2 regions of the Singulisphaera chitinilytica genome follow, and region 2 is predicted to be linked to the other one. Evidence: riboswitches for the same ligand, from Rfam matches in the RefSeq annotation. Region 2 holds a riboswitch; the other holds the start of a gene.
The links. Region 2 has a riboswitch for cyclic di-AMP ahead of ACOYYX_RS22760 (universal stress protein). Riboswitches for the same ligand answer to the same signal wherever they lie in the genome.
Positions count from the first base shown of each region.

Region 1: linked by a shared signal. The riboswitch ahead of ACOYYX_RS00380 (universal stress protein) and the one ahead of ACOYYX_RS22760 (universal stress protein) in region 2 are both predicted to bind cyclic di-AMP.

Region 1 covers NZ_CP186274.1:109,949-115,683, reverse strand. Annotated here, with positions in the region: gene ACOYYX_RS00385 (hypothetical protein) at 155-1,273, opposite strand; gene ACOYYX_RS00380 (universal stress protein) at 1,499-2,239, opposite strand; cyclic di-AMP (ydaO/yuaA leader) riboswitch at 2,404-2,547, opposite strand; gene ACOYYX_RS00375 (ferrochelatase) at 2,690-3,751, opposite strand; gene ACOYYX_RS00370 (hypothetical protein) at 4,178-5,735, shown strand, end outside.
Region 2 covers NZ_CP186274.1:5,729,350-5,735,084, forward strand. Annotated here, with positions in the region: gene ACOYYX_RS22745 (ADP-ribosylglycohydrolase family protein) at 1-547, shown strand, start outside; gene ACOYYX_RS22750 (sialidase family protein) at 549-1,736, opposite strand; gene ACOYYX_RS22755 (hypothetical protein) at 1,966-2,448, shown strand; cyclic di-AMP (ydaO/yuaA leader) riboswitch at 2,505-2,646, shown strand; gene ACOYYX_RS22760 (universal stress protein) at 2,760-4,784, shown strand; gene ACOYYX_RS22765 (DUF6171 family protein) at 4,827-5,609, opposite strand; gene ACOYYX_RS22770 (hypothetical protein) at 5,491-5,735, opposite strand, start outside.

The sequences.
Region 1 (5,735 bases), 4.2 Mb from region 2:
GCTCGAGTCGTCGGGCGATGAGGCCGCGTTCCATCCTTCCAAGACCGTCGGTCGCCTGATGTCCCGAATAGCTTCGCACTACTTATGGGACAAAGCTCGGGAGGGGCTGCGGATTGAGGCTCGCAACCCTCCCGAGGTCGGTCGATGGGTCAGGTCACTTCGTCAGCTTCCAGCCCGAGGTGTCGGCGGTCAGGCCTTTGTGGCCTTTGTACTGGTCGTAGACCTCGTTCATCTCTTCGACCGTGTCGAAGTAGCCCACGATGTGTGCCGCGCTGAAGGTTTCGCCGACCTTGACGGGCTTGCCGTGGACCTCCTCGATCATGACGATGATCCCGCCGGGCCGCATGCTGCACCAGGCCTCGTAGACGACGTCCGGGTCGAGGGTCAGGCCGGCGAGCCAGGGGCCGGCCTTGCCGGTCTTGGGGTCGCGGAGGTGGTAGGCGCGGATGAATCGTTCCGGGGTCCGGTTCAGGTCGCGGCGGTAGCCGTACTTGAGGTCGGGGGGGAACGGCGTGAAGAACTCGCTGGAGGGGATGTGCAGGCCCTTGGGGCCGCTCAGGTAGCTGAGATACATCTCGCTGAACGTGTCCCCCTTCTCATGCCGGACGCAGCCGGGGGTGTCGTTGCGGAGGAACATCTCGTCCGACGCGTTCACGCTCTCGACTCGGTCCATCAGGATGAAGTACCTCTTGCCTTGCGGGAAGACGACGAGCTGGGTCCACTTCGAGCCGGGCTTGCGGCCGGGGGCGGCGTACTCGAAGTGATAGGTCGTCTTCACGGCGACGAAGTCCTTGCCGCGGATGATCTCGGGCTTCACCTCCTTCATCCGGTGGCAGAGCTGCGGCCCCTCGACCATCCGCTTGCGATGGCTGGTGCCGTGCGACATCATCGTGTAGGCCCGACGCTCGGGGTCGGTCTCGTTCTCGTACCAGCTATAGCGGCCGACGCCGTTGCCGTCGGGGGCGAAGACCTCCTTCGCCCATTCGGCGTCGCTCCCGGCCTCCATCAGCCAGTCGACGACCATCAGGCCGTCGCCGACCTCGCGGAACCCTGTCTCCTTATCGAGGAACGAGCCCTTCTCGATCCCGGTCATCCAGTGCTTCGGGCTCGACTTGGGGATGACGGCCTCGAGCTTGTCCGTCTCGATCTTGATGGCGCGAGCGTCCTCGGTCGCGTCCGCGAGCCCTGCCGCGCCCGCCGACTGCAGCGGGGCCGATCCTGCGACGAGCCATCCCAACGCCGTCGGGATGAAGAGAGCCTTGAAGATTCGCATAAGGGGGGCCTCGAGGAAGGTGGGTCTGACGAACATGGTGGTGTTGTCACGACCGACCATAGCGGAACGGTCCGCCCGTTGCCAGCACGAGGATAGGCCCCACGCCCTCATGATCTGCGAGGACGATTCACGGGTCTCGTAAATTTTAAGTAATCATCTCGGCGAATATTTATTTTTGGCCCTTGGAGGTGGATTGATCTCCAACTTTCAAGGATGCCCGGACGGTCAGGCGGCGTGGATCAGGAGGCTGACGCGCTCGGGGAGCTGCATCATGACGGACTGGATCTGGTCGCCGGCGAGGGCCCGGTAGAGGATGTTGCGGCGCGTGGCTTCCATCAGGAGGACGTCCGCCTCAAGGGTCCGGGCGACTTCGAGGATGGTGCCGGGAATGTCGCGGGCGGTCCGGTACTGGACGCGGAGGGCGATGCCGGCTTCGGCCGCCTCGAGGGCGATCCGATCGATGATCTCGCCGGCCCGCTTGTCCTCGGCCAGGGTCGGCAGGGCGTTCGGGCCCATCGGGGTATAGGCGATCGGCCGCAGGAAGAGGACGATCAACTCGGCGTGCCGCTCCTGGCATTCGCGGAGCGCGAACGCGATCAGGCTCGGCCTGTCGCCGCTGATCGGGACCAGGACACGCGCCTTGATGGCGACCGGGATCGGCGCGGGGGCGGGCTCCGTCTCGCTGAGCAGGCTGCCGCGGAGCTGCTTGGGTTTCGCACGGCGCGGGAGGGAGCGTCGGGGGCGTTCGCGGGCCGTGAAGGCGGAGCTCGCCGCCGTGCGAAGACGCTTCGGCCCTTCCTTCTTCGGCAGGAACCCCTTGAGGACGGGGCGGAGCGATTCGGCCAGGAACTCGAGTCCCATGAAGAGGACGCTCGTGATCCAGTCGAGCATCCCGGAGAGGAACAAGGCGATCATGCCGACCGCCGCAAACGTCACGACCGTCCAGAGACGCTGTGGGAACCGCATCGGAGCAAATACCCGGCTCGTCCCAACGCTGAGATCGGGCCCGGGGGCGATGGGCCGGACGGACCCTCCCCGCTGCGAGTCGCAAAGGGGAAGGACCAGGGGACGTTGCGGGGACCGATCTCTCGAGATCGGGTCGCGCCAACTGCGGGACGGCAGCCGGCGCGTGGTCTACTCCTCGGACGCCTGCGAGGTTAGCTGACGGGCTCGGGGCCGAAGGTGCCCCGTCGCGCCTTATTCGACGCGATTCGCCCCAAAAAGTTGGGTCCCCCGCTCTCCCGGCCCCCCGGGAGACTCGGCGATCTATCAGCAACGTCCCTTCTCAACCAAGAATGATTCCAACGCCGCGAAGACTCTTCGTCAAGAGAGTGGTCGCCGGGCGTATGACGATTGCAACGTCGTCATCCGGGATATCGCGCGCAAACGATACGCGAGGAAGAGATAAGGCGGAGTTCACGTCGCCGATGGCCGCGCGGCCGGGCGAGGCGGGGGCAGGCAGCAGTCGACCGGGCAGACGTCGTGGTTGGCGCCGAACATCCCGATCGCCCGGCGCACCGCCGTCCCCCGGAACCGCTCCTCGATCAACTCGCCGAGCATGGAGACGAAGGCCGGGTGGGTGCCGACCGTCCCCGCCCTGACCATGTTCAGGCCTATCTCGGCGCAGGCTTTTTGAGCCTCGTCGTCGAGGTCGTAGAGGACCTCCATGTGGTCGGAGAGGAACCCGACCGGGTGGACGACGACATCCTCGACCCCTTCCTGGCGGAGCTGGCGGAGGTGGTCGACGATGTCGGGCTCGAGCCAGGGGTCGGTCGGCCGCCCGCTCCGGCTCTGGTAGACGAGGCGGCAGTTCTCCGGCTCCGCGCCGACGGCCTCGGCGATCAACTGGCAGGTCTCGGTGAGCTGCGCCTCGTACCGGCAGTTCGCCGCCATCGAGCTGGGGATGCTATGCGCCGTGAAGGCCAGGCGGGTCGCCTCACGACGCTCGGCCGGGATCTGGGCGAGGGCGTCGCGGACCCGGTCGGCGTTGGCGGCGATGAAGTCCGGGTGGTTGTAGAAGACGCGGATCTTGTCGATCGGCGGGGCCGGGCCGCCCACGGATTCCTGGGCCCGCGCGACGTCCTCGCGATACTGCCGGCAGCTCGAATAGGAACTGTACGCCGCCAGGACGAGGCCGAGCCCACGCTTGACGCCGTCGGCGGTCATCTTCGCCAACGTGTCGGCGAGCAGCGGGTTCCAGTTGCGGTTGCCCCAGTAGATGGGGACGTCCAGGCCGCGCCGTTTCAACTCGGGCTCGAGCGCGGCGATCAACTCCCGGACCTGGCCGTTGATCGGGCTGACGCCGCCGAAGTGGTAGTAGTGCTCGGCGACCTCGAGCATCCGCTCTCGCGGCACGTTCCGGCCTCGGAGGACGTTCTCCAGGAACGGGATCACGTCGTCGCGATGCTCGGGACCCCCAAAGCCGACCACGAGGACGGCGTCGTAAGACTTCGGCATTTCCGGTTCTGCTGTGCCCATGCGTCGGGAGTCCCTGGCCATTGGCGGGTGGAGGCCGACCCCTGCCCCATCCGGGCGGACGGACGATGGGATCGGCCTGCGATATTCTACAGCTGCGGGCCACCCGCCTTGAAGCCGAGCTCTCCCTGCGAATGCGAGGCCATCGAACGCGGCGTCATGCATCGGGAGTATAAATTGGATAAGTTGTGAAATGTATGAATGTGGAAACGAAGCCCGTCCGAGCTTTGCTGCTCATAACCCCTTTCGATTTCTATGGGCAGGGGATTTCGCGATTGATCTGTCGTGTTACAATTGTGAGAGGTCTTGGGCGCGGTGTTCGATGAGGGGGGACTCGGGTGATCGGGTCGAGGCTCCAGGGGACATCGTGCGCCCCGAGATCGTCCGCCTACGGCGCAGCGGCGTCGATCCTCGAATCAGGAGTCTCCGGTGATCATCGCAGATCGCTTGTCGGCAACGCACTTGAGGAAGTTGATCCGGGGACGACGACCTGGGCATCGGGCGCCGAGCCTGCTCCTGCTCTTGAGCCTGGCGGTGGGGCGTACGCTCATCGCCGAGCAACCGCCGGCGGACGAGGGCTCGATGCCCGTCCAGACCCAGTTGCAGATCCTGACGGACCTCAACATCGCCGAGCACGTCATCGAGCCCGAGCCGTTCACGGATTGGTGCAAGCCGGTCCTCATCGCGATCCGGGATCGTTTCCAGAAGGACAAGTCCAAGCGGGACGTCGTGCTGCAGATCACGCTTCACACGAAGGGAAAGCCCGACATCGAGCCGGCGGGGCGACCGGCCCTCTCCGACGCGGAGGTCAAAGAACTGACGGCCCTCGTGTCTGCGGAGAAGGCCCCGCATACGAAGCTGGTCGACTTCACCTTCCGGATCGAGGCGGCCGTGAACGGGGGTGTGGAGGACAAGTCCACGCCCCTGGTGCCGAAGCTGGAAGCGCCCGACGACCGCCGCTTCTCCGAGTTCAAGGCCGCCACGACCGAGCAGAGGCTGGCCATGCTGAAGGCCTGGGTGAGGGATGAGTCGATCCCGCTGCTGGCGGTCTTCTGCGGCGAGGCCGAGCCCAAGTTCGAAGGGGTGAGGAACCTCGGCAAGGCGCTCGAGAAGATCGAGCCGGGCCAGCCGATCGACGTCGCCGCCCTGACCGACCGCAACCCCGACTTCTGGCGGGCCATGATGGAGATGCAGGTGGGGAACTTGCTGGTCCCCTGCGCCCGGATCGCCCTGCATCTCGCCAACGGCGAGGTCGAGCAGGCCCGGCGTTGGCTCGAGATGGCTCCCTTTTTTGACAACGGCAAGACCGGGGCGAGCCGCTGGCTGGCGAACATGCGTCGATTCGTCATGCTCTTTGATAAGGATGTCAATGAACGAGTGCGTGAGGGTGTCGCGCTGCACGACAAGGGGAAGTACGAGGAGGCGTTGAAGATCTATGCGGATCTCCTGAAGTCCTATCCCGGATCGGCCTACGCCCGCTTCGAGCAGTTCCACACGCGGCGGACGCAGATCATGGAGGCGAAAGGTGGAATCGCCGAGGCCCAGGCCGACTGGCCCGAGGTCCACAAGGCGATCCTCGCGTGCGACCCGCTCTATCCCTCGGTGGCCCAGGCGAAGGGGAACGTCGAGGGCTACCGCGTCGGGCTGCGGATGGAGATCGACAAGCTGTTCAAGGATCGGGACAGGGCCGAGACCGACCTCGTCCGCTATGCCGACATCGCGCTCGACCTCGACGCCTACGGGTTCGCCGGGTTCCTGTACTGGAACGCCCTGACGAGGATCGAGCCCGAGGCCTATGGCAAGCGCGACCTCGTGGGTTACTTCCTCTACTGCCTCGACAGGCTCGGCGTCGAGAAGATCCGCGAGAACTTCGAGGGTTACGACGCGGCGGCGCTCGCGAAGATCGCCGCCGAGCGTCGCAAGGCGATGGAGGAGTCGCCGATGTACCGGCTCTTCCGGAAGGACGCGGAGGAGAAGAAAGGGGACG
Region 2 (5,735 bases):
CGTGGCCGAGTTGGCGGCGGCCAGCGTGCGTGGCCAGGGATCCGCCTCGCGCGAGGATGTGCAGGCGCAGGCACGTCGGATCGTGACGATCGACGCGCTGGGCCTCGCCGTCGATGAGGCCGCGGAGCTTGCCAGGTTAGAGGTCGACACGCAGGCCGCCGCCTCGCGGTGCAAGACCACCGGATTCGTCGTGCATAGCGTGGCCTTCGCCACGTTCGGCTTCCTGCGTTATGGCCAGGATCCGAAGCTTGCGCTGACCGAGGTCATCGGCGCGGGGGGCGACACCGACTCGATCGCGGCGATCCTGGGGGCCTGGCTGGGAGCCTATCATGGCGTATCCGGGCTCCCGGCCGACCTGATCGCCCGGATCCACGACGGCCCGTTCGGCCCCACCCACCTGCGGGCCCTCGCCCATGCCCTGAGCCGGCTCCAGGATGGGGAGCCGGCCGAGGCTCCTCGCTACTCGCCCGCCAGGGCATTCGCGAGGAACCTCGCTCTCTTCCCGGTGATCCTCGGGCATGGGTTCCGGCGGCTCTTGCCGTTCTGAATCACTTCCCCGAGGGGGCATCCCCCTGCATGACCCACTCTTCGTTGAAGGCGGTGTGCTGGATCGTGCTCCCCTCGCCTTTCAGGCGACGGGTATAAGTGGTGTGGATCAGGCCGTCCTGGGTCTGGAGCAGGGACGGGTAGTGGAAACGGTCCTGCTCGACGCCGGTCTTCTCGACGTGCCGGGTCCACTTCCAGGTCGCCCCTTCGTCGTCGGAGACGGAGAGGGCCAGCGAGTTCCTCCCCTTCTGTGCGTCGTTGTAGATGATGGCCCAGTGGCCGTTGGCCAGCCGGATGGCGTCGACGCCCGCGCCGGGGTTCTGGAGCGTCGAGTCGGTGACCGGCCCCCAGGTCTGGCCGTCGTCCTTCGAACTGCTGAGCCGAATCTGGTGATGTCTGCCGTTATCTCGCATGAATGCGACAATAGTTCCATCATTCTTGCGGACGAGGCTCGGCTGGATGTTGCCGAACCCGAGGATCGGGGCGCTCGTCGCCCAGGTCGCCCCCTTGTCGTCGCTGATAGCCATGATCGAGCCGTCGAAGGTGTCGGAATAGAGCGGCAGGAGCCAGCGCCCCGAGGGCAACGCCAGCGGTCGGACGCGCGGCATCCAGCCTAGCCGCTGGTAGAGCTCATCCTTCGAGCGCTCGGTGTAGCGGTTCAGGAGTTCCTTCTCCCCTTTCGCCTCCGCCTCGGACAGCGAGCCGATCGCCTTCGCGACGGCCGTGTCGAAGGCGCGCGGGGTCATGTGGATGACCCCTTCGCGGAACCAGGGCAAGGGGCCGTCATGCTTGCCGTCATCCCTGGCGACGGCGAACTTCAGCAATGCCCCTTCCCAACGGTGGTCGAGGATCGTCGGCCAGAAGAGCCAGATCGTACGATCGGGGGCCGCGAAGAGCGCGGGGTTGCAGTCGGGATACCCGGGGGTGTCGGCGAGGGTGAAGCGCGGGCTCCAGGCCTTCGCCCCGCGCTTGAACCACGAGCCGAGGACCACCACATCGTCCGCCTTCCGCTCCCCGCTCCCGCGATACCAGGTCGCGAGCAGGTCGCCGCCCGAGGTCTCGGTCACGCAGGAGGCGTGATTGTGGATATCCTCGGGCGCGAAGATGGCCCTCGTCTCGAAGAAGGGCTCCGCGCCCAGGGATCGGGTCGCGGCGAGGGCGATCAGGGCCAGGGCCAACGGATATCGCATGTCGGGGCTCGTTATTGAGGGAGGACGCTTTGCGTCGTCGCAAGAGGGCCTCGAGCGGCCGAGGCCGTCCGCAACGATACGAGGCCGGGGCCAGGGCGAGCAAGGGAGTGGGGCGTCGAAACCGATCGCATTCGTTTCCAAGGTGGTTTCCCACTCGATCGTCCTCGACTACGATGAGGCACTCGCCGGACTGACTCGCGTCGTCTCGTCGATGGACTCCTCAAGCAGCATGCGACTTCCTCGGCTCACCGTCCGTCGGCTCAAGAGCCTCGCCCTGGCCTCGGCCGGGTCGATGGCCTGGCTGCTCGCCCTCGCGACGGTCGGGGATGAGAGGCTCGCGCTGCTGGGAATCGGCCTGATCGCCTTGATCGACCTGACGACGGCTCTCCCCTTCCTCGGCTACGTCTTCGAGGTTGGCCTGCCGCCCCCCGATCCCGGAGGCCCCTCGCGCAGGCCCCCACGCCTGCCCAGGCTCACGAGCCGCCGCCTGATCGAGTTCATCCTGATCGTCACAATCGGATGCACGGTGGCGATGCTCGTGAACCGCCTCCCGCGACGAGGCCATGATCCCCGACCGCCCACAAAACAGCCCGACCGAAGAGACGTGTCAGGGGCCATGGATTCGACGATCCGTTTCCCGCGAGCAACGTCCCGAGTCCGGCCGCGGATGTCGGAACCCTTGAATGACCCGGCGGTTGGGTGTCCCTCTTGACGAAGGGTCCGGGGTTCTTTTTAATTCACGGCGATTAGGTGTTCTTGGGGATATTGTCGATGTGAGCGCCGAATCTCTCGGGAATGATGAGAGAACGGGGGACCCAAAAACTTGGGGCGAATCGCGTCCAAGGACGCGACGGGGCACCTTCGGCTCCGAGCCCGACAGCTAACCTCGTAGGCGTCCGAGGGGAATTTCCCGCCAGGTCGATCACTTCCGGCCAGCGATTGCCGGCTTCGTGGAGCCGGCCCCCATTGCAGGTGACCCCCCAAGAACTCTAGAAAACGATCGGGAAGGAAAAACGGTCGACCATGCTGGCCACTGGGGAACGTCCGCGCGAGTTGCATTGGTATCACGCGGGTCCCATGCTCTTCGGCGACTGGGGCACCAGCCGCCTCTACGTGCTCGGTCTGGCCTTCGCCTTCAACGGCAGGGCCTCGTTCTGGTTCGTCGCCCTGATGAGCGTGCTGCTCATCGGCGTCGGCTGGAGCTATGAGATCATCTGCCGCCTCTTCCCCGACGGCGGCGGCGTCTATTCATCGGCCAGGCATCGCTCGCAGCTCCTGGCGGTCATCGGGGGGTTGCTCCTCTGCGCCGATTACGTGGTGACGGCGTCGCTCTCTTGCCTCGACGCATTCCACTACCTCGAGGCGGCATTAGGCTTCCACGGGCTCGCGATCTTCGGGATGCCCATCGAGGCGATCCTGGCGGCCATCACGATCTTATTGATCGGCGGGCTCAACTATTTCGGCCCGGCGAAGGCGGGGACGGTGGCGATGTTCATCGCCATGGCGACGGTCGCGCTCACGCTGGTCATCGGCGTCAGGGCCGTCTTGCACATGACCGGCCTCGTGCCGATCCACGACCCGGCCATCGGGCCGCTCTCGCTCGAATCGCCGCTCAAGGACGGGGTCTGGAAGTCCTGGATCGGCTTCACCGAGATCGTCCTGGCCCTCTCTGGCGTCGAGGCGATCGCGAACATGACCGGCATCATGGTCCAGCCCGTCCAGAAGACGGCGCGCAAGTCGATCATCCCGGTCCTGATCGAGATCGTGCTCCTGAACCTGATCCTCGCGGCGGCGATGAACACGCTGCCTGACAGCATCCTCTACAGCGCCCCGAAGACGCCGGCGCACACCGACGACATGCTCAAGGTCATCGCCGTGCATTACGTCGGCGAGACCTTCGCCAAGGTCGCGTCGGTCGTCTTCGCGGCGCTCCTGCTCTCGGCCGTGAACACGGCCCTGGCCGACCTCGTGTCGATCCAGTTCATGCTCTCGCGCGACAAGGAGCTGCCGAAGGTCTTCAGCGGGCTCAACAATTTCGGCATGCCGATGCTGCCGCTCCTGATCGCGGCGATCGTGCCGGCGGTGGTCGTGCTAGTCTTCCCCAACGTCACCGTGCTCTCGGGGCTCTATGCCATCGGCGTCGTGGGGGCGATCGCGATCAACCTCGGTACGACGTCGACCAACTTCGAGCTCGCCCTCAAGGGGCACGAACGGCTCCTGATGATGGTGCTCACGGTCGTGATGATCGCGATCGAGAGCACGATCTGCGTGGTCAAGCCCGACGCCCGAGGGTTCGCGCTTCTGGTCCTGGTGACGGGCCTGGCCGGCCGGCTCGTGACGATCGTGACCAACCGCGCGGTGCCGCTCACCAAGTCGGCCCGCACGGGGTACGTCACCTTCGCCGTCGCCGCCATCGCGACCGAGGTGCTCATCACCGTCCTGGTGGGGCATACCTGGATGGGCTTCGGCCTCTCGGCCCTGGTGGCCGTGGTCGTCGGAGCGGCGAGCTACCGGACCCAGGCTTATCGCGCGGCCCTGATCGCCGCCGAGCACGCCGCCGGGCCGGCCGTCACCGCCAAGAAGCCGTCCATGATCCAGCCGGGGGCGTATACGCCCAAGGAGCGGATCATGGTGGCGACCCAGGGGAACCCGAAGCTCATCGAGTTCGCCATCAAGGAGTGCAAGAACCGCCAGGCCGAGCTCGACATCCTCTTCGTCAGGCACCTGGCCGTCACGCCGATGGGCCCGACGATCCCCCCCAAGCTCGAGGAGGACGAGCAGGCCCTCTCCCTCTTCGAACGCCTGAGAGAGCAGGCCAAGAACGTGGGCGTCCCGCTCCGCCTGCTCTACGGCGTGGCGCGAGACATCCCCGACGCGATCCTCGACATGGCCGTGACCCACGGCGCCGACCTGCTCTTGCTGGGCACGACGCGCCGAGGCACCCTCTGGAAGGCCATGAAGGGGGACGTCATCCAGGCCGTCGCCGAGCAACTCCCCGGCAGCATCGACCTCCTGATCCACGCCGGCACGCCCGACAACGAGGCCTGACCCGACAAGGCTTTGCACCCTCGAATCGGCTGGGCCGCCTCATCAGGCGGTCCAGCGGTTCGCCGGGCATCGCTCGTGCAGGAGCCTGGCCTTGGCGGCCGTGATGCAGCCGCAGACCCGACAGCGCACGCCCGTGTGGAACTCGCAGGTCGCGCAAGTGGCGAGGCGCTCGCGGTAGAGTTCCGCGGTCGCGGTCTTGAACCCCGATCCGACGAACGTGACCATCGCCTTGGCCGCGGTGATGGCCATGCGCAGCAACCCCGGCCCCTCGACGGTCGGCCCGGGCGCCGGCGCGGCCGCCGCGCCCACGAACGTCGGCCTCGACGAGAAGCCCCCCGAGCTCAGCGACGGCAACAAGGCCGGCTCGCCCCCCAGGCTCGACCGATAGTTCGCCAGGTGGTGGGCATACCAGTCGGCCGCCGGGTTCCCGAGCCGTCGCAGGCGGTCGACGGCGGCGGAGGCATAGCCGATCGCCTGGTCGCGATTCCCGAGCTCGGCGTGCTCGATCCCCGCCCTCCAGAGCAGGTCGGCCTCGTGCTTCACGTCCCCGAGTTCTGCGGCGATCGACCAGGCCTGTTCCAGGTGCGCGAGGCCGCCGTCGCGGTCGCCCAGCGCCAGGAGCACCTGGCCGAGTCGGTCGAGCGCGAGCTTCTCGCCGTAGCGATCCCCCGTCTGGCGGGCGAAGTCCAGGACCGGGATCACCAGCTCATAGGCCCTGGCGAGATCCCCCAGGGTGTGCGCGGCCTGTGTCAGATTGCCGAGGACGTCGACCTCGAGGGCCCGGTCGCCGAGCCGCCTGGCCTCGCCCAGGGCCTGCTCCAGCACCTGGCTCGCCGAGCGGGCGTCGCCGGCATAGAGGTGGGCCAGGCCGAGGTCGGACAGGGCCAGGACCGAGAGGCGGGCGTCGCCGCGGTCTCGGGCGGCCTTCAGGGCCCGCTCGGCGATCTCCCG